Regions from separate parts of the Halomonas sp. TA22 genome, predicted to be linked through region 2. Evidence: predicted binding sites of a transcription regulator. Region 2 holds the regulator's gene; each other region holds the start of a gene.
What was found. Region 2 encodes FNR, which switches genes on or off when oxygen is low (the NO sensors DNR and NnrR bind a similar motif). Its sites were predicted from a motif close to TTGATNTANATCAA; they were not measured.
Positions count from the first base shown of each region.

Region 1: the regulator FNR is predicted to act here: its motif matches at 2,070-2,083, upstream of HJD22_RS15580 (SCP2 domain-containing protein).
Region 3: the regulator FNR is predicted to act here: its motif matches at 2,437-2,450, upstream of hemN (oxygen-independent coproporphyrinogen III oxidase).
Region 4: the regulator FNR is predicted to act here: its motif matches at 3,504-3,517, upstream of yegQ (tRNA 5-hydroxyuridine modification protein YegQ).

Region 1 is NZ_CP053108.1:3,283,405-3,288,661, forward strand. It holds gene HJD22_RS15565 (alpha/beta fold hydrolase) at 1-596, shown strand, start outside; gene HJD22_RS15570 (4-oxalocrotonate tautomerase family protein) at 679-876, shown strand; gene HJD22_RS15575 (DUF2798 domain-containing protein) at 1,447-1,749, opposite strand; gene HJD22_RS15580 (SCP2 domain-containing protein) at 2,158-2,637, shown strand; gene HJD22_RS15585 (anaerobic ribonucleoside-triphosphate reductase activating protein) at 2,646-3,365, opposite strand; gene nrdD (anaerobic ribonucleoside-triphosphate reductase) at 3,416-3,580, opposite strand; partial or broken gene HJD22_RS15595 (ribonucleoside triphosphate reductase) at 3,608-5,257, opposite strand, start outside.
Region 2 is NZ_CP053108.1:1,713,696-1,718,952, reverse strand. It holds gene HJD22_RS08045 (putative nucleotidyltransferase substrate binding domain-containing protein) at 1-573, shown strand, start outside; gene HJD22_RS08040 (3'-5' exonuclease) at 645-1,253, shown strand; gene ttcA (tRNA 2-thiocytidine(32) synthetase TtcA) at 1,355-2,245, shown strand; gene fnr (fumarate/nitrate reduction transcriptional regulator Fnr) at 2,317-3,060, opposite strand; gene HJD22_RS08025 (sulfite exporter TauE/SafE family protein) at 3,169-3,879, opposite strand; gene ccoS (cbb3-type cytochrome oxidase assembly protein CcoS) at 3,879-4,103, opposite strand; gene HJD22_RS08015 (heavy metal translocating P-type ATPase) at 4,100-5,257, opposite strand, start outside.
Region 3 is NZ_CP053108.1:3,527,080-3,532,336, reverse strand. It holds gene HJD22_RS16745 (MFS transporter) at 1-1,181, opposite strand, end outside; gene HJD22_RS16740 (PRC-barrel domain-containing protein) at 1,571-2,047, shown strand; gene hemN (oxygen-independent coproporphyrinogen III oxidase) at 2,532-3,926, shown strand; gene HJD22_RS16730 (xanthine dehydrogenase family protein molybdopterin-binding subunit) at 3,970-5,257, opposite strand, start outside.
Region 4 is NZ_CP053108.1:1,996,977-2,002,233, forward strand. It holds gene fabA (3-hydroxyacyl-[acyl-carrier-protein] dehydratase FabA) at 135-650, shown strand; gene fabB (beta-ketoacyl-ACP synthase I) at 663-1,880, shown strand; gene yegQ (tRNA 5-hydroxyuridine modification protein YegQ) at 2,138-3,448, opposite strand; gene HJD22_RS09335 (hypothetical protein) at 3,613-4,122, shown strand; gene pobA (4-hydroxybenzoate 3-monooxygenase) at 4,193-5,257, opposite strand, start outside.

The DNA of each region.
Region 1 (5,257 bases), 1.6 Mb from region 2:
ATCACTTAGACCTGACTAGGGCCGATTTCTGTGGGTGGTCGATGGGTGCCGCCGTTATATGGAGCTATATCGATCTTTTCGGCACTAAAGCCATTCGAAAGGCGTGTTTCGTCGATCAACCAATCTCCATTTATTCCCACTCCGATTGGTCCGAGCAGGAGCGTCTCGATGCCGGCGGCACAACGACGTCAGCGGAGCGCATGGTGGCTGGAGTGACTGAAGGGGCTAAGCTCAATAACTTGATCACTGATATGAAGCCGTGGGAGCGATTCGAAATTGAAGACTCGCCGTACTTCGCAAATTCGAAAGCTTTCGCGAAAGAGTTCATCGACAATGATCCGGAGGCGATCAGCCGCGTACTGTTCGATCATGTCATGAACGACTGGAGAGATGTTATCCGCCATAAGATCGATATTCCAGTTGCTATTTTCTCAGGCGTTGAGAGCAACAATCTATCCAGCCAACGCTGGGCATCGTCGATAATTACGGACGCCTCTCTCTACAATTACAGCTCGGCTGAACATGGCGATCATTTCTTGATGTTCAAGAACCCTATCAAGTTCACTAATGACCTTTCGTCATTCTTGGAGCGCTGAATAAACTGTGTTCCGTGAAAAACTCCCTCATTCGAGGGACGTAGATCTTGGCAAAATGCCAATTAGACTAATGGAGAATCATATGCCTGTCGTACGTGTAAGCTGGTTCAGTGGTAAGAGTACAAAAGAGAAGCAAGCAGTTGCCGCTGATATCACTGAGAGTATTGTCAAAAATACCGGCACTGACCCAAATTATATCTATGTAATATTTGAAGATGTTGAGGCATCAAATTGGGCGGGCGCAGGTAAGCTATTCGGTGAGGAAAAAGAGAACCCATGACATAGCCAAGGCGGTGTGCCTCTGGGTACGCCGCCATTGTTTATAGCAATCTTGGAAATATTGTTACTGGTGTTTTGTCAGGGTAGACATGAAGTTAATGGCTGAGTTGAAAGTGCATTAAAGTATCTGCCGTGTCCCGGATGATTAATTATCCGGGACACGGCACTTTAGACAAAAACAGAGCCCTGTTCTAACCTTGTAATTGGCTCGGGAAATATACTCGACTATTTTCTTAAGAAGAGGAATAGAGTTATTTTCAACATGTTCGGAAATCCCTGCCTCACCGAACTCGCGACCTATACTGCTGTTTGGCACCGCCAAAGGGCATTCTGGGGTCCAGAGATCCAAAGGAGAGAGTGTTGATAAATATACTTACCGCCTCTAGATGCGATGCCATCAAACCACGCGCATGATCTGATCATTCGACACGTACCTCACATATACACCGCCTCGACCCGCATTTTGCGAAGTGACGTACTCCTTAAGAATTTCATGTATAGCAGGCAACAGCTGACGTCGATTACACTCATTGACTCAAGTTGCATATCGGTCGCGTCAATGACAGCCCAATCAGGACGCTTCCTTATCGATGGACCAGGCGACTAACCGCACGACCAGCGGTCTGACAATTATGACGCCTATGAATGCCACTGGCATGGCCAGTACATAGGATCGCAGCACCGTACCCACGAAGCCCGGAGTAATACCCTGGTTGATCAAGGTGATCGCCAGCGTCATAAGAAACGCCATGATCGAGGCCATGTAGAAGGCGAACACAACCGGCGTAAACCGGCGCGGAATTCTACGCCGGGCAACTAGCCGCCGCACCCTGGCCAAGTGTTCACACTGCATGAAGGTTGTTGATCGGTTCATCGATCCTCCTCGATGGCTCGGTTTGCAGGGACGTTACCATAGCCTAGCCCGTACTATCTCACCAGATGCCCGGCCCGAGTGTCACGATCGGCCCCGCCTTCTGGATGATCATCTAGCCAGTTCTGCCTAAGTTCATCAGACTTTCACTGACCCTCCCCCTGTTTCAAGGCCACCGAGCGCACCTTGAACTTGGCCGATAGGGAACAGCGCTGGGTAGAGGCACTCAGCGAGCAGATTCACCGTTTGATGACTACGCTTCGAACATTTCGACCGGCACGGCGATGCGGTCGGCTTCCATCGAGCGAGCAAATGCGACGCGCTTGATGGATGTCATGTCGTCACCGTCGCACCGAGCCTAGCATGAGGCTTTCCTCTATCCACCCTAGGTTCGTCATGCCAGGAGATGCGATGCCACCGTTCCCCTCCCTGCTGCTGCATCTTGCCCCGCCGGCACGGCTGATCAGTCTTCTCGATCCGTTGATGCCCCTGACCGTCAAGCGCTGTCTGATCGAGCCGCTGCTCAACCATGCCTTTGCCGAACCGCTGCGCGAGGGTGAATTCGATGCTCTCGAGGGGCGGCGTATCACACTGGCCATCGACGATTTTGCGCTCGAGTTGACGCTGGGGCTCGAGCGCCAGCAACTGGTGCTATGCGATGCCGCGGGCGAGGCGACCATTCGTGGCGGCTGGCGCGAGTTCCTATGCCTGGCCACGCGTCGCGAGGACCCCGATAGTCTGTTCTTTCAGCGCCGCCTGTCGATCGAGGGCGATACCGAGCTTGGCTTGATGGTCAAGAACCTGCTGGATGGGCGCGAGGAGGGGCTGGCGGCTGGACCGTTCGGGGCATTACTGCTGCGCATCGAGAGCTGGGTGAACCGCACCCGATGAGCTAAGGCTCATTGGCGCAGTTCGAGCCGCGAGAAGCTGGGGCTGAGCTTGGCCAGCAGGCGCTCCAGCTGACTCGTCAGTGGTGCCTCGGGAAGCGGCTGGCAGTAATCCGGATCCAGGCACTGTTCGCCTCTGGCGAGCTGAAGGAGGTAGTGGCGCACGCCGCAGTCGGCCAGTGTCTGCGCCAGGCGCTCCACCTCGCTCAGGCTGAAGTCGCGCCAGTGCACGGTGGTGCGGCACTCGAGATCGATGCCGCTGGCCAGCAGTATCTCGAGGCTCTGGGCGTGGCGACGCCAGGTGCCCGTCCGCCCGCCAATGCGATCGAAATCGAGACCCCGCCCCTTGACGTCCAGGCCGACCCAATCGAGGTGCTGCAGCAGCGGCGTGAGTCGCTTAGGGTAGGGACCTGCGGTATGCAACCCGACCTTGAAGCCCATCGCCTTGATCTCTCCCATTGCCTCGGCCAGGTCACCGTGCAGCGTTGGTTCGCCACCGCTGAACACCACGCCCTCCAGCAGGCCTCGACGCGTCTCGAGAAACTCCCTGACCTTCGTCCATTCACCGGGAGTGCCGCGGCGTGGGGCGATCATCTGCGGATTGTGGCAGTAGCCGCAGCGTAGCGGGCAGCCCTGGGTGAAGACCACGCAGGCCAGGTGCCCGGGGAAGTCCAGCGTAGTCATCGGGGTCAGGCCGGCAACGGGCAGGCGGATGTCGCGGTGTGGCGGCATGGCAAGTCTCCCAAGCCGGGAGCAGGACCCCCGGCGACATGGCGGCTGTGCTAGAGGCTGGCGGCCGCTTCGCTGAAGTGGCGTCGTTCGTGGTGTTCGGCGCGCTTGCCGAGATTGAACTGGCTGACCGGGCGGTGGTAGCCCATTACGCGGGTCCACACCTCGCAGCGTTGGCGTTGTTCGCTCGGCAGGCTGTTGCGTTGGGAATGCGGCATGGCGTTTGATTCCTTCGATGGTTAGTGTCAGGCCGAGGCTTCGCTGGCCAGGGGGCGTCTTGCCAGCAGTGCATCGTCGCAGCGCGGGCAGAACTCATGTTCGCCTGCCAGGTAGCCGTGCACCGGGCAGATCGAGAAGGTCGGAGTGATGGTGATGTAGGGCAGGCGGAAGCGCGATAGGGCAGTGCGTACCAGCGTCTTGCACGCCGCGGCGCTCGAGAGTCTTTCGCGCATGTAGAGGTGCAGCACGGTGCCACCGGTATAGCGGGTCTGCAGCGGATCCTGATGGATCAGCACCTCGAAGGGGTCGTCGGTGTGCCCCACCGGCAGCTGGCTCGAATTGGTGTAGTAGGGCGCCTCACGAGTGCCGGCCTGGAGGATCGTCGGGTAGCGCTTGAGATCCTCCTTGGCGAAGCGGTAGGTGGTGCCTTCCGCCGGGGTAGCTTCCAGGTTGTAGAGATGACCGGTCTGTTTCTGGAATTCGCCGAGGCGTATGCGTACATGATCGAGCAGTGCCAGTGCCAGCCGCTGCCCTTCGGGGCTTGCGATGTCATGCCGGTCGGCGGTGAAGTTACGCACCATCTCGTTGAGGCCGTTGACCCCAAGCGTCGAGAAGTGATTGCGCAGCGTCCCCAGGTAGCGCTTGGTGTAGGGATAGAGCCCGGCATCCATCCACTGCTGAATCGCCGCGCGCTTGATCTCCAGGCTGTCGCGGCCAAGCGTCAGCAGCCGGTCGAGTTCGGCGAGCAGGCCAGCCTGGTCGCCGGCGAAGCGGTGGCCAAGTCGCGCGCAGTTGATCGTCACCACCCCCAGCGAGCCGGTCTGCTCGGCACTGCCGAACAGGCCGTTGCCGCGCTTGAGCAGTTCCTTGAGGTCGAGCTGCAGCCGACAGCACATCGAGCGCACCATGTGCGGCTCCATGTCGGAATTGAGAAAGTTCTGAAAGTAGGGCAGGCCATACTTGGCGGTCAGCGCGAACAGCCGCTCGGCGTTGTCGCTCTCCCAATCGAAATCGTGGGTGATGTTGTAGGTGGGAATCGGAAAGGTGAAGACGCGTCCTTGGCGGTCGCCGGCCTCCATCACCTCCAGATAGGCGCGATTGAGCAGGTCCATCTCGCGCTGCAGCTCGCCATAGGTGAAGGGCTGTTCGACTCCCCCGATCACCGGCACCTGATCGTGCAGGTCCGCCGGACACACCCAGTCGAAGGTGAGGTTGGTGAAGGGCGTCTGGCTGCCCCAGCGTGAGGGGACGTTGAGGTTGTAGATGAACTCCTGGATCGCCTGCTTGACCGCGGCATACTCCAATCCGTCACGCCGCACATAGGGTGCCAGATAGGTGTCGAAGGAGCTGAAGGCCTGAGCGCCGGCCCACTCGTTCTGCAGCGTGCCGAGGAAGTTGACCATCTGCCCTAGCGCACTCGAGAGGTAGCGGGGCGGGGCGCTCTCGGCACGGTCGGGCACGCCATTGAAGCCCTCGTTCAGCAGGGTTCGTAGCGACCAGCCGGCACAGTAGCCGCACAGCATGTCGAGATCGTGGATATGCAGATCGCCGTCGCGATGCGCCTCGCCGACCGCCACCGGATACACCTCATCGAGCCAGTAGTTGGCGATCAGCTTGCCCGAGACGTTGAGGATCAGCCCGCCCAGGGAGTAGCCCTGGTTGGCATTGGCATGCAC
Region 2 (5,257 bases):
CGCTGGGCCAGCTCGCGTGACGGCGACAGCCTGATGAATCTGGCGATCATGCTCGATGCCCATGGCGTCGCCGGCAATTCTCGGCTGCTCGAACGGGTCCGCGACCCGATCTTTGAGCGCGCCTCGCGAGACGAGCTGCTGCTCTATAACTTCGCCCGCCCGGCGCTGCGCTTCTCCACGCCGCTGACGCTGTTTGGCTCGCTCAAGAAGCCCCAGCACGGCATCGACATCAAGAAGGGAGGCATCTTTCCCATCGTCCATGGTGTGCGCACCCTGGCGCTTGAGCGTGGCATTCGCGCGACCTCTACGCTTGAGCGGCTCGACGCGCTGGCCGCCGAAGGACGTCTGGAGGCGAGTTTCGCCGAGGACCTGGGCGAGGCGCTGGCGCTCTTTACCGAGCTGCGCCTCAGACAGCAGCTCGAGCGTCTCGACGGCAAGCGCAGCGGCGATGATGCCAACCGGGTGGTGGTGCAGCAGCTTTCGTCCCTGGAGCGCGATCTGCTGCGGGAGGCCATGCACATGGTGAAGGATTTCAAGCAGAGCCTTTCCCACCGTTTTCATCTTGAGTACTAGTGCTTGAACAAAACAGAGAGTACCGACAAGTACGGAGCGAGACGATCTATGACCTTCAAGGAGCGAAGCGCATGTTGAGAGTATTAAGGCGTGCTGCCGATAGACGCCGTCAGGCCGATGGCGATTATGGCTGGCTATTCAATCCCTATACCGGTGAGGAGATGGTCGCCATCGCTTGCCAGGCCACTGGCGAGGATAGTCGCACCGCCGAGCTGGTCTCGATTGCTGCCGTCAGGATACGCGGCGAGCGGGTATTGACCAGTGACTCGCTGGATCTGCGCCTGACGCGGCCGGCTAGCCTGAACGGCGATTCGATATGTCTACATGGCCTGCGGGGCATCGATCTGGATGAGGGGGTGAGCGTGAGCGATGCGCTGGCCAAGCTGCTCGATTTCATCGGCAACCGGCCGCTGGTGGGCTGGCGCGTGGAGCATGACGTTGCCATCCTCAACCGTTACCTGCGACCCCGCTACGGTTTCGACCTGCCCAATGCACTAATCGACGTGTCGCAGAGCTGTCGGCGCGAGCAACGCCGCGGGAATCAGGAACTCGATGCCTGCCTGTGCTTCGATACGGCGGCTGCCCGGCTGCAAGTGCCGGTGATGGGGCGCCACTCGGTCCTGGGCGATGCCGTGACCACCGCGTTGATGCATATGCGCTTGCAGAAAGGGATTCGCTAGCACGCCTTTTGTTGAGACAACCTGATCGAAAGCTATTTGAGGGAGTGGTAGAATTGGTCTTCATTCCCGTCAGTTTCGCTGTGATCATGACAGAGTCTCCCGTGTCCCATCGCTTGCCCGATACCGCCGTGGCGGATAACGCTCAGACGCTGGCTGCCAGGCAGAAGCGTGAGTTCAACAAGCTTCAGAAGCGTCTGCGTCGCCAGGTCGGCAATGCGATCATCGACTACGCGATGATCCAGGAGGGCGACAGGGTGATGGTATGCCTCTCCGGTGGCAAGGACTCCTACACCATGCTGGAGATTCTCATGAATCTTCAGCGCAGTGCGCCGGTGGACTTCTCGCTGGTGGCGGTCAACCTAGATCAGAAGCAGCCCGGTTTCCCCGAGCATGTGCTGCCTGAGTATCTCGACTCGATCGGCGTCGACTACCACATCCTCGAGCGGGACACTTATTCTGTGGTCAAGGAGAAAACTCCGGAGGGCAAGACCACCTGCGCGCTCTGCTCACGGCTGCGTCGCGGCTCGCTCTATGGCTTCGCCGAAGAGATCGGCGCGACCAAGGTGGCACTGGGCCACCACCGCGAGGACATCCTCGAGACGCTGTTTCTCAACATGTTCTTCGGCGGCAAGCTCAAGGCAATGCCGCCCAAGCTGCTCTCCGACGATGGCAAGAACATCGTGATTCGTCCGCTGGCCTACTGCAGGGAGGCGGATATCGCCGAGTTCGCCAGGCAGATGGCGTTTCCGATCATCCCCTGCAACCTGTGCGGCTCGCAACCCAATCTGCAGCGACAGGTGGTCAAGGAGATGCTCGCCGAGTGGGAGGTCAAGCACCCCGGGCGACTGGAGACGATGTTCAAGGCGGTCACCAACGTCGCCCCCTCCCAGCTCGCCGACCGTGAACTGTTCGATTTCGCGGGGCTCGAAGCCAAGCAGGCGCGCCTGCGTGACAACCGTATCGAGGCGTTGGACCTGGCGCGTCAGGCGTAGCGCCGGGCGCCACAGCGAAAAGGCCAGGCCCGCAGGGGGCCTGGCCTTTTCGTTGCCAGCACATGGTATCGTCAGGAGCCGCTATGCCCCTCGGCCAGTGCCGCCAGTGCATCCAGGTCGAGGATGTTGACCTCGCGTCCCGAGACCGACACCAGCCCCTGCTGCTGGAAGCGCCCCAGGATACGGCTGACGGTCTCCACCGCCAGCCCCAGGTAGTTGCCGATATCGGCCCGCGACATGGAGAGGCGGAAGCTGTAAGGCGAGTAGCCACGGCGACGGAAGCGGGTCGAGAGGCTGGTGAAGAAGCTCGCCAGACGCTCGTCTGCGGTCTTGCTCGACAGCAGGCGCATCATGCGGCGATCGTCGCGCATCTCGCGGCTCATGCTGCGGTAGAGCTGGCCACGCAGCTCGGGCAGCTGCTCGGAGAGCGTGTCCAGCCGATCGAAGGGGATCTCGCAGACGGTGGTCGTCTCGAGCGCCGTCACCGTGCCAGGATAGAACTCTTCGTCTATGGCATCCAGTCCCACCAGCTCGCTTGGCAGGTAAAAATTGGTCAACTGGTCATTGCCGTTGCCGTCGCTGGTCAACTGCTTGAGGCTGCCTGAGCGCACGGCGAACACGCTGTTGAAGGAGGTGCCCTGATAGAACAGCGCCTCGCCTTTCTTCAATGGCGTGCGGCGGCGAATGATCGCATCGAACTGATCGACATCGTCGAGTTCGAGGGCCAGAGGAAGACATAGCGAGCTCAGGCTGCAGGTCTGGCAACGGGTTTCATTGAGACGCGCGCAACGCTGCGCGGGAGCCGTGGGAGACATGTCGTCCTCCTGATACTGTCTCGATTGTGTTGGTAACCTCTAGCAACATTATTAATGTGGGTTAACAACAGGGTATAGGCCAAAGAGTGACGGGCGCGATGCGAAGCGTCAATGGCTTTGATGCATGTTGCCTATCGGCAGCAGGTGCCAGAGCTGCCAAAGCGCGAATGCGATGATCAACGTTGCGGCGATAGCACGCGTGGCCGGATGACGAATCAAGTTGCCAAGCGTGCGTGCGGCGAGCCCGGTGGCTACCAGAGCGGGCAGTGTTCCTAGCCCGAAAGCGGCCATCAGCAGCGCGCCGCGCAGGGGATCGGCCATTGCCAGACTCCAGGCCAGCATCGAGTAGACCAAACCGCAGGGGAGCCAGCCCCAGACGGCCCCCAGGGCCATTGCCTGGGGCACCCGCACTACCGGCATCAACTTGCGCCCCAGCGGCTCCACATGGCGCCACAGCCGGCGTCCGAGCGCCTCGACGCGCAGCAGTCCCTTCCACCAGTTGGCGATATAGAGCGCCATCATGATCAGCATTACCGCGGCAAGCACCTGCAACGCCAGGCGGATCTCGCCGGCAAGGCCGCCCAGTAGCGTCCCCAGGCCTGCGACCAGCGCCCCGGCCAGCATGTAACTGCCGATACGTCCCAGGTTGTAGCCCAGCAGCAACCCTGTGAGCCGAGCCGGATGTCGCATGCTGGGGGGGACGGCAAACGTCAGGGCACTCATGATGCCGCCGCACATGCCGATGCAGTGGGCGCCGCCAAGCAGGCCGAAGACGAAGGCCGCCACGAAGGGCGGCAGATCGAGACCGGTGGGATTCATCAGGCCTTCGGGGACTCATCATTGCCGGTCTTGTCGCGGCGAGCCCTGGCCCGGCGCTCGCGCTCTTCGGGGGTGAAGTCGTTTTCATCCTCGTCGAACAAGATGCGATGCGCGGGGCCTTCGAGATCCTCGAACTGATCGTTCCTCACCGCCCAGAAGAAGGCCCAGATGGCCAGCGCCAGCAGAATCAGGGTCAGGGGAATCAGCAGATAGAGAATCGTCATGCGGGCTCCGTTTGCATGATGACGGGGCGTGGCGTGGTGCGAATGCGCCCCAGTCGCAGGGCGTTACCGACCACGACCAGAGAGCTGGCTGACATGCCGATCGCCGCCACCCAGGGGGGCACGATGCCGATTGCTGCCAAGGGCAGGGCGGAGAAGTTATAGCACACCGACCAGATCAGGTTCTGGCGAATGATACGCCGTGTGGCTCGGGTGATCTCGATCGCTTCGACGATACGCTCCAGGCGCGGACTCAGCAACACGGCATCGGCGCTGGTGCGGGCCAGATCGGTGGCGCCATTCATGGCGATCGAGACATTGGCGCCGGCCAGTACCGGCACATCGTTGATGCCATCGCCGATCATCACTACGGTTTCGCCGGCGGCCTGTAGCGCTTCGATATGGGCAAGCTTGCCTTCGGGGCTGGCGCCAGCGTGCCAATCATCGATACCCAGCTTGTGGGACAGTGCCGAGACGGTGGAAGCGTTGTCGCCCGAGAGCAGGCTGACCTTGAGTCCGGCGGCCTGAAGTGCCGAGACGGTGGACGCGGCATCTTCGCGCAGATGATCGTGCAGGGCGAACCAGGCCAGCGGCTCATCGTCCTCTGAGAGCAGTAGCCACTGGCCCTCCCCGGGTGCCTCGCAGGCCTTGTCGGGGGCAGCGAAAACAGGCTTGCCCAGGCGATAGCGTCGCCCCGCGATATCGCCCTCCAGGCCAAGGCCCGGGCGGCTGACCACGTCGCTTGCACGCACCGTGGCCAGCCGGTAGGGGCGGAAGGCGCGAGCGATGGGGTGTTCGGAGTGCGCCTCCAGGGCGGCAGCCAGGGTGCGCATGCGCTCGGCATCGCCCTCGTCTGCGCTGCCGATCGGGCGTGTCTCCACCAGCTGCATCTCGCCGCGGGTCAGGGTGCCGGTCTTGTCGAAGATGATCCGGGTTGCCTGGGAGAGTCCCTCGATGGCATGTGCCCGGGTGATCAGCACGCCGCGCCGGCGCAGCTGTCCGTGCCCGGCGGTCAGCGCGGTAGGCGTGGCCAGTGCCAAGGCGCAGGGGCACGTCACCACCAGGACCGAGAGCGTCACCCACAGCACCCGTGAGGGATCGATGAACCACCAGGCGATCGATACGCAGGCGGTCACTAGAAGCAGGCGCAGGACGAA
Region 3 (5,257 bases), 1.8 Mb from region 2:
TCGCCTCGGTTAGTCTGCCAATGGCGGAGCTGGCGGGCAAAGATTCCACCCACTATCGCCAGCCACACGCCGGCGCCAACGAGCACCCAGACGCTGCCGGTCAGGCGCAATATTGCACTGCCAAGCACGACACCCACCGACTGGCCAAGAAACAGGCAGCCGGCAAATACCGCCATCCCCGTGCCGCGTGCGGCAGGTGCCATCTGTGTGGCGTTGAGCTGCAGGGTACTGTGCATCATGTAGAAGCCCAGCCCTGCACAGAAGGCGCCGGCCATGGCCAGCCCAAGATGCATCGCCAGGGCTTGCAGGCAGAAGCCCAGACCCATCAGCATACCGCCCCAGGCCGCAAGGCCCGTCTCGCCCAGACCCTTGACCAACGGTTTGGCCAGGGCAGCAAAGACCAGGCCGCCAGCACCGAACAGGGCCACGACGAAGCCGGCCAGGGTCAGCGATAGGCCGAGCCGATCATGGAGATGTGTCGCCACGAAGGCTAGTGCACCGAAGGCGGCAATGCCCTCGAGAAAGACCAGTGTCAGGATGCGCCTGGCCCGTGAGATGGCCAGAATACTGCGCAGCCGCGACAAAAAGGCGATCTTGCCTGGACTTGCCTGAGCCATGGCGAGTGCCGGCTGGCGGTGCAGGGTGACCAGCAGCCAGCCGCCGGCACACAGGAACAGTAGCGTCAGCAGCATGAAGGCGCTGCGCCAGCCCAGGGTCTCCGCAAGCAGACCACCCAGGATCTGACCGCTGATCAGGCCCAGTACCGAGCCTGAGAGCATGTGAACAAGCGTCACCTGGCGCTGGGCATAGGGCACGTTATCGCCCACCCAGGCCATCGATAGCGGGATGATGGCGGCAGCGGTAGCACCGCTCAGGGTACGAAACAGCAGCAGTGTCGAGAGTGAGCCGGAGAGCGCCGATCCCAGTGCGCCCAGGGCGCAGGCAAGTGTCGCCAGAGCCACCACGCGCAGTGTGCCGAATCGGTCGCCCAAGGGGCCGTAACAGAGTTGCATCACGCCGTAGGCGATGGCGAAGACGGTAATGTTCTGCGCCACGTCCGCCACGGGCCGTTCGAATACGCCGGCCAGGGCCGGCATCATGGCATCGGTCACCCGCATCGATGCCATGCTGGCAAATCCCGCCAAGGCCAAGAGCAGAATTATCTGTCGTGAAGGCACCATTCTCTCCCTTTCTACAACTACAGCGCGAGCATCATCAATTGCCATGACTAGCGATGCGAATGTTTAGTCGACTTACTATACCAATCCTCTCCGGGGCGGACCCTGTTCAAGGAAAACATATCGAGATTCGGTTCCACGTTTCGCCCCATATTCTCCTTGGGTGAGATGTTAAAAAAAGCCATATTCGGATTGAGTTCGACGCTGCCAATGAGGTTTTATCCGGGTAACGCATGTACGCCTGAGCATATTTGACGGAAGTTAATGATTCGACTAGCTTGGTAAGTGCTTCATGGATTTTTACGAAGATCCCATGTTTTCAGCATTAGCAGCATCAAAGTTACTTGGTATGCAACTGAACAGGGTTGTCGGATAACCGAAAGGAGAAACCCATGAAAAAATCAATTTCCATGACACTTGGCACAATGCTGGTTCCCGCCGTGATGTTCGGTGCGGGTTCAGTAGTGGCTGGGGAGCAAGACGCAAACGCCGCCAATCAAACCGCCAATGTTGGTCAGAACGGTGACAACTTCATGTCAAGCCGTCCTGACAATGCGTTCTATGCCGACCAGCTGATCGGTACCAACGTTCAGGGCCAGAATGACGATGACGACTTCGGCACTGTCAATGACCTCATCATTGATGAAGATGGTCAGATCCAGGCCGTAATCGTGGGTGTAGGCGGTTTCCTAGGCATGGGCGATCGTGATGTGGCGATCTCGTGGGATTCGCTAGATGTACGCCGTGATGCGGACAATGACGATGCCATGGGAACCGGCTGGTTCGGCGATGATTATGTCATCCGCACCGATATCAGCTCCGAGGAGCTCGAAAACGCGCCGGAATATGAGCGCGATAACGACAACTAATCTCATTCTCTGAGTTAGTTGCCTAGAGAAGCAGGGACCTTTGGTCCCTGCTTCTTTTTATTTAGCTGCTCGTTGCGTTAAAAAACCGGCGCTCATGACCGGTTTTTTTCAAAGGTCGATATGAGATCTCCTCTTGATCTGGGTATGAACCTGTAGCGCCTTTTCGATCTTGGCGAGCAGCTCGTGGCGCTTCTTGGTGGCGTTTTCGGAGGTGTTGACCAGCTGGGTGAGAAGTTCGGTGCTGGGCGGTTAGGCATGGTCGAGGCATCGCCCTGCCGTCACATGGTGAAGTATTTTTTGTGAAACGAGCGGCCAGTTAGCCGCTTCTTCACCGTAGCCTTGCCGCCCTGGCTGGCAAACGCGCTTGTTCGAAGCAAACGCTGCACTGCTTGACTCAGGTCATAAGGCCTTCGGTGCCTGGCAGTATCATGCCCTCATGCCGCCATGGAGAGGTGGCGGGCAACTTTCCTTCCCGGAGCCAGTCATGAATCACGATGAGCTGTCATTCAACCGGGCGCTGGTCGAGAAATATGATCGTCCGGGGCCGCGTTACACCTCCTATCCCACTGCACCGCGGTTTCATAGCGCCTTCGCGCTGGACGACTATCGCGATGCGGTTCAGCAGAGCAACGGCGACCTGCTGCCCAAGCCGCTGTCCGTCTACATTCACATCCCGTTCTGCAAGAGCCTTTGCTACTACTGCGCCTGCAACAAGATCATCACGCAGAAGAACGACAAGGCGGAGGAGTATCTGCGCTATCTCAAGCGCGAGATCACCTTGCAGGCCGCGCTCTTCGATCACGATCGCAAGCTGACCCAGTTGCACCTGGGCGGAGGCACGCCTACCTACCTGAGCCAGGCCCAGCTCGCCGAGCTGATGGCAGCGCTGGACAAGGCGTTCAACATGGAGCATGGCGAGGCGCGTGAATTTTCGCTGGAAGTCGACCCGCGTACCGTATCGCCTGCGCAGATTCATGAGTTGTATGCGCTGGGTTTCAACCGCCTGAGCCTGGGAGTGCAGGATTTCGATGCCGAGGTGCAGCAGGCCGTCAATCGCATCCAGAGCGAGGAAGAGACGGTCGCGCTGGTCGAGGCTGCCCGCGAGGCGGGCTTCAAGTCGGTGAGCGTCGATCTGATCTACGGCTTGCCGCTGCAGACCGTGGAGAGCTTCTCCGCCACGCTGGACAAGATCGTCGCGCTGCGACCGGACCGTATCGCCGCCTACAGCTATGCGCACCTGCCCGACACCTTCCGTGCCCAGCGGCTGATTCGCCCCGAGGACATGCCACCGCCGGAGCGCAAGCTCGAGCTGCTCGAGCTGACCGTCAATCGCCTGCAGGCTGCGGGTTATGTCTATATCGGCATGGATCACTTCGCACTGCCCGACGATGAACTGGTATTGGCGCGCGACAATGGTACGCTGCAGCGCAACTTCCAAGGCTATTCGACCCATGCCGACTGCGACTTGATCGGGCTTGGCGTATCGGCGATCGGCAAGGTGGGCGACAGCTACAGCCAAAACGTCAAGACGCTATCGGAGTACTACGCCAAGCTCGATGAGCTGCAACTCCCGGTACAGCGCGGCTACAGCCTGCATGACGACGACTGCCTGCGCCGTGACGTGATTCATCAGTTGATGTGTCATGGGCGGGTGGGCATTGGCACTATCGAGCGTCGCTACAGGATCGAATTCGACGACTACTTCGCCGATGCCCTGGCGGCCCTTGAAGAGCCCATTGCCGACGACCTGGTGAGCGTGACCGATGAGGCGGTGGTGCTGCATCCGGCGGGGCGGCTGATGATGCGCAGCGTGGCCATGGCCTTCGATGCCTATCTGGCTCATACGACGCAGCAGGGTCGCTTCTCACGCACGGTCTGACCGCCTGCACACCGCCGCCTGGCGGTGTGCAGCGGTGTGCAGGCTACTCCATCAGCTTCTCGATACTGATCGGCAAGTCGCGGATGCGCTTGCCGGTGGCGTGACGAACGGCATTGGCAATCGCCGGGGCGATGCCGGTCAGGCCAATCTCGCCGATGCCGCGGGCGCCGAACTCATTGAAGAGGAAGTCGGGATAGTCGAGCAGCTCGACATCGATATCGGGTGCATCGGCGTGAACCGGCACCAGATAGTCGGCGACGTTGGCGTTGACGAGCCGGGCATCGCGGGGATCGTAGTCGAGGCGTTCGAACAGACCCATGCCGATACCCATCACGATCGCTCCCTCGACCTGGTTGCGTGCCGCCGAGGGGTTGATCGCGCGCCCCACATCGATGCTGCTTACCACCCGGGCGACGCGTAGCCGTGAAATGCCGGGGTCCCAGCGCACCTCGACGAAGTGCGCGCCGAACGAGCGGAAGCTGAACTCCTGCTGCTCCGCCCCCGGCGCGGCCTGGCCCTCGCCATTGACGCTCGACAGGCGGTGCGCGGCGAGGATATCGCCAAAACTGACGCGTTTGTCTGCCATGACCAGTGCTCCCTCCTCGGCCTCGATCGACTCGGGATCCTCTCCCTCGAAGGCGCCCCCTGTACCGGTGGCGACCTCCTTGAGCGCCGAGAGTGCATCGCGCACCGCGCTTGCAATCGCCGGAAGCGTGGTGGCGGTGGCCATCGAGCCGCCCGAGAGCGGACCGGCGGGCAGGCTCGATTCGCCGAGCTTGACCTCGATCCTCTCTAGGGCGACACCGGTCAGCTCGGCGGCGGTCTGGGCGACGATGGTATAGGTGCCGGTGCCGATATCCTGGGTGCCGCAGGCGATCAACAGGCTACCATCGGCGCGCAGCTCGGCCCGTGCGGCGCAGGGCTGTCGACTGGCCGACCAGGTCGCGCAGGCCATGCCGTAGCCGATGATCTCGTCGCCTTCGCGCATCGCGCCGATAGCTCGATCACGTGTGGCCCAGCCGAAGCGCTCGGCGGCACTCTCCAGACACTTGTCGAGATGCTTGCTCGACCAGGGCAGGCCCTTCTTGCCATCGGACTCGGCGTAGTTGCGCCTGCGCAGTTCCAGCGGATCCATCTCCAGCTTAATCGCCAGTTCATCCATGGCCGACTCGAGTGCGAAGATGCCCGAGACTTCACCCGGCGCTCGCATCGGGCAGGGCGTGCCATGGTTGACCGCCAGCAGGCGATGGCAGGTGGCGACGTTGTCACAGGCGTAGAAGCTGGGCGTGGCCCCGCTGCAGTCGTCGACATACTGATCGACCAGCGAGGTT
Region 4 (5,257 bases), 280 kb from region 2:
CACTGAAGGGCGAGCCAATGGATCCCCTTCGCCACAAGGATGTCGGCTGGCGTGCAATCGCCGCCTGCTGTCAGTAGAATGCTCACAATCCGCGACGCTCGCGACTGACTCCATTTGCTACTTGGAACGACTCAGTGACCAAGCAACACTCCTTTAGTCATGACGAGCTGCTGGCATGCAGCCGAGGCGAACTCTTCGGCCCCGGCAACGCCCAGCTGCCGGCACCCAACATGCTGATGCTCGATCGCATCACTCATATTCATGAGGCAGGCGGTGTCCACGGCAAGGGCGAGCTGATCGCCGAGCTCGATATCCATCCGGAACTGTGGTTCTTCGATTGCCACTTCCCCGGCGACCCGGTCATGCCCGGCTGCTTGGGGCTCGATGCCATGTGGCAGTTGGTCGGCTTCTATCTGGGCTGGCTTGGCCATCCGGGACGCGGCCGAGCGCTGGGTTGCGGCGACGTCAAGTTCACCGGCCAGATCCTGCCGAGCGCCGGCAAGGTCACCTATCATATCCATGTGAAGCGCATCATCACCCGGCGACTAATTCTAGGTCTCGCTGACGGCACGCTGTCCGTCGACGGACGTGAAATCTATCAGGCCAATGACCTGCGGGTCGGCCTGTTTACTTCCACTGCGAATTTCTGACAGGAGGCTTCCATGCGACGAGTGGTAGTCACCGGACTAGGTATCGTGTCTTGCCTCGGCAATGACCAGCAGCAGGTGCTCGATGCACTCAAGAGCGGGCGCTCCGGCATCCGTTTCAAGGAGGAGTACGCCGAGCTTGGCTTTCGCAGCCATGTCGCCGGTGTGGTCGACATCGACCTCGATGCCTTGATCGACCGCAAGCTGCACCGTTTCATGGGCGATGCGGCGGCCTATGCCTACGTCTCCATGGCTCAGGCCATCGAGGATGCCGGGCTTACCCCCGAGCAGGTCTCCCATGAGCGTACCGGTCTGATCGCCGGCTCGGGGGGCGCCTCCAGCGCCAACCAGGTGGAAGCGGCCGACGTCCTGCGCGAGAAGGGGCTGCGTCGCGTGGGTCCCTATCGAGTGACCCGCACCATGGGCAGCACCGTATCGGCTTGCCTTGCCACACCGTTCAAGATCAAGGGTGTGAACTACTCGATCTCCTCGGCCTGCGCTACCTCCGCCCACTGTATCGGCGCGGCCGTCGAGCAGATCCAGCTCGGCAAGCAGGACGTGGTGTTCGCCGGCGGCGGCGAAGAGGAGCACTGGACCCTCTCCTGCCTGTTCGACGCCATGGGCGCGCTTTCCACCCAGTACAACGAGACGCCCGACAAAGCGTCGCGCCCCTATGACAAGAGTCGCGACGGTTTCGTCATCGCCGGTGGCGGTGGCATGCTGGTGCTCGAGGAGCTCGAGCACGCCAAGGCGCGTGGTGCCAAGATTTACGCCGAGCTGGTCGGTTACGGCGCCACCTCGGATGGTCATGACATGGTCGCTCCCTCAGGCGAGGGTGCTGCGCGCTGCATGCGCCAGGCGATGGCCAATCTCGACGGCAAGATCGACTACATCAACACCCACGGCACCTCGACGCCGGTGGGCGATGTCGCCGAGCTCAAGGCGATTCGCGACGTGTTCGGCGACAACGCGCCACCGATGAGCTCCACCAAGTCGCTGACCGGCCACTCGCTGGGCGCCACCGGTGTGCAGGAGACCATCTATTCGCTGCTGATGCTCAATCACGACTTCATCGCTGCCTCGGCCAATGTCGATGAACTCGACGAGCAGGCCGCCGGATTCGATATCGTCACCACGCGTCGCGATAACGCTGGCCTTACGCGGGTTCTCTCCAACAGCTTCGGCTTTGGCGGCACCAATGCCTGCCTGGTGCTGCAGCAGTACCGTGATTGATCCGCAGCCATAGACCAAAGGATAAAAACGACACGGCGCCGAGGCGCCGTTTGTCGTTATGAGATGTGGCAGTGTCTCGGTGGTAAGGGTGCAGGCAGGTGCTCTACAGTGCCGCCAGCCAGAAGAGCGGATCGTGGCGAATCGCCGCGCCGATGATATAGATGAACACGCCGACCGCCGCGACCGCGGCCAGCCCTCGCGTGAAGGGGGTATGACCACGTCATCAATGAGCCTCGAGTGTCGAAGAAGTGATCGTGTCAATGCGGGCCGGCAAGATCGCGCAGCAACAGCGCGAACTCGATATGTTCGGCGTCGATGGCCTCGCCAGGCACCGGGATACGCACCCGATGTCCCGACCCAGGCGCGACCGCCATCGCCTCGCCACTGCGGCTCTCGATGCGTGCAAGGGTGAAGCGGCGATTGCCACCGGGCAGCATCAGCTCCAGCGTATCACCCGTCTCGAAGCGGTTCTTGACCTCCACCTCCAGCCAGCCTCGGTCGGGATCGTAACCGATCACGTCGCCGACGAACTGCTGGTGGACGCCCACCGAATGGCCCTGTTGATAATTCTGATACTTGTCATGCACATGGCGCCGATAGAAGCCCTCGGTATACCCACGATTGGCGAGATTGTCGAGCTCATCCATCAGCCGCATGTCGAAGGGACGCCCGGCCACGGCATCGTCGATGGCGCGACGATAGACCTGAGCGGTGCGCGCCACGTAGTAGTGCGATTTGGTGCGCCCCTCGATCTTCAGCGACGCCACCCCCATCTCGGCGAGTGCCGCCACGTGCTGCACGGCGCGCAGATCCTTGGAGTTCATCACGTAGGTGCCATGCTCGTCCTCCTCCACCGCCATCCTCTCGCCGGGGCGCGAGAGCTCCTCGAACAGCGCCGTCTTGACCGGGACCGACGTGGCGGGAATCAGGTCACCGCACTCGTCGCTGCGCGCGGGCAGCGTGTCATACTTCCAGCGGCAGGCATTGGTGCAGGTGCCCTGGTTGGGATCGCGACGGTTGAAGTAACCCGACAGCAGGCAGCGCCCCGAGTAGGCGATGCACAGCGCGCCATGCACGAAGGTCTCGATCTCGAGATCCGGGCACTCGGCGCGAATCTCGGCGACCTCGCCAAGCGATAGCTCCCGCGACAGGATGATGCGGCTAATGCCCTGCGCCTGCCAGAACTTCGCCGCCGCCCAGTTGACCACATTGGCCTGTACCGAGAGGTGCAGGGTCTGCTCGGGCCAGCGTTCGCGCACCATCATGATCAGCCCCGGGTCGGACATGATCAGTGCATCGGGGCCGGCCTCGACCACCGGCGCCATGTCGCGCAGATAGGTCTTGAGCTTGCTGTTGTGTGGGGCGATGTTCGAGGCAACGTAGAAACGCTTGCCGCGAGCATGGGCGTAGGCGATGCCCCGATGCAGGGTGACGAGAGTGAAGTCGTTGTTGCGCACGCGCAGCGAGTAGCGCGGCTGGCCGGCATAGACAGCATCGGCACCATAGGCAAAGGCGTAGCGCATGTTGCGGAAGGTGCCGGCGGGCGACAGCAGTTCAGGCATGGAAATATCCGACGACTCGACTGGGAAATGGCCAGTGTGCCGCAGCTGAGGAGAAGACGTCTTGATCGATATCAAAGAGATATCGCGATGGCCGGCACGACAGCTCAATATCAGGCGTCTATGGTTAGCAGCAGGAAACGGCTTAACGAAGCCGATTGTCAGGAGGACACATGAACCGATATCTAGCCGGTGCCATCGGCGGCTTGCTTGCCACCGTGCCCATGACCTTGGGCATGAGCACACTGTTCAAACGCCTTCCACGCGACGAGCAGTATCCCCTGCCACCCCGGGAGATCACCCAGGACATCATGCACAAGCTCGGGGCGGAGCCGACGCTTGATGATCAACAGCTCACCCACCTGAGCCTGCTCTCGCACTTTGCCTATGGCGCTGCGGCCGGGGCCGCCTATCCGCTCATCGGCAAGCGGGTAAGCCACCCTGCGCTATACGGTAGCGCCTATGGCGTGGCGGTCTGGGCGACTAGCTACTTCGGCTGGATTCCCGCGTTCAAGATATTGGCGCCACCCACCCGGCATCCGGCTCAGCGGCGCCGGTTGATGATCGGTGTGCACCTGATCTGGGGCGCCAGTACCGTGTTGATCGGTGAACAGTTGGCTCGCCAGCGCGAGGCAGCGCTCGATTTCGACGAGATCGAGCGGCTCTTCCACGAGCGGCGATGAGTCTCCCGGCAGTTGCAAAAAAGCCCGGGCATAGCCTGGGCCAAGGAGGATGACGCAAGCAGGCGCGCTGTCACTCAAGCGATTCGTAGGGTAGTCCAACATAGTTCTCGGCGATGGTCCTGAGCCCTGCCTCGGAGCTGGTGTAGTAGTCGAGCTCGGCTTGCTGCATGCGCGTGCCGAAGTCTTCCTCCTCGGAGAACTTGTGCAGGATCGAGGTCATCCACCAGGAGAAGCGTTCGGCCTTCCAGACTCGCTTGAGGCAGGTCTCGGAATATCGCGGTATCAGATCGGTACGGCCATTCCGATAGACCTCGATCATCAGCCGGTAGAGCGTATTGACATCACTTGCCGCCAGGTTGAGCCCCTTGGCGCCAGTGGGCGGCACGATATGCGCGGCATCGCCGAGCAGGAACAGGCGGCCATACTGCATCGGCTCGGCAACGAAGCTTCTGAGCGGCGCGATGCTCTTCTCGATCGAGGGGCCGGTAACCAGTGCTTGCGCCACGTCGTCGGGCAGGCGGCGCTTGAGTTCCGCCCAGAAACGCTCGTCGGACCAGTTCTCGACCTGCTCGTCGCTGGGAACCTGAATGTAATAACGGCTCCGGCTCTCGGAGCGCATGCTGCACAGCGAGAATCCGCGTTCATGATTGGCGTAGATCAGTTCGTGGGAGACCGGTGGCGTATCGGAGAGAATCCCCAGCCAGCCAAACGGATAGACACGCTCGAACTCCTTGAGACGGTCCTTGGGAATCGATTGCCGCGAGACGCCATGGAAACCGTCGCAGCCCGCCACGTAGTCGCACTCCAGACGCTGCGTCTCACCGCCATGCTCGAAGGTGAGGTAGGGCGCATCGCTGTCCAGATCATGGGGCTGGACGTTTTCGGCCTCGTAGAGCGTCTTGCCGCCAGCGGCCTTGCGCGCCTGCATCAGATCGCGGGTCACCTCGGTCTGGCCATAGACCATCACCTTGCTGCCGCCGGTCAGCGCGGCGAGGTCGATGCGCACGCGGCGATTGTCGAAGGCTAGCTCGAAGCCATCGTGGGGCAGTCCCTCTTCGTTCATGCGCTCGTCGACCCCCGCCTCGCACAGCAGGTCGACCATGCCCTGTTCCAGCACCCCGGCTCGTATCCGCTC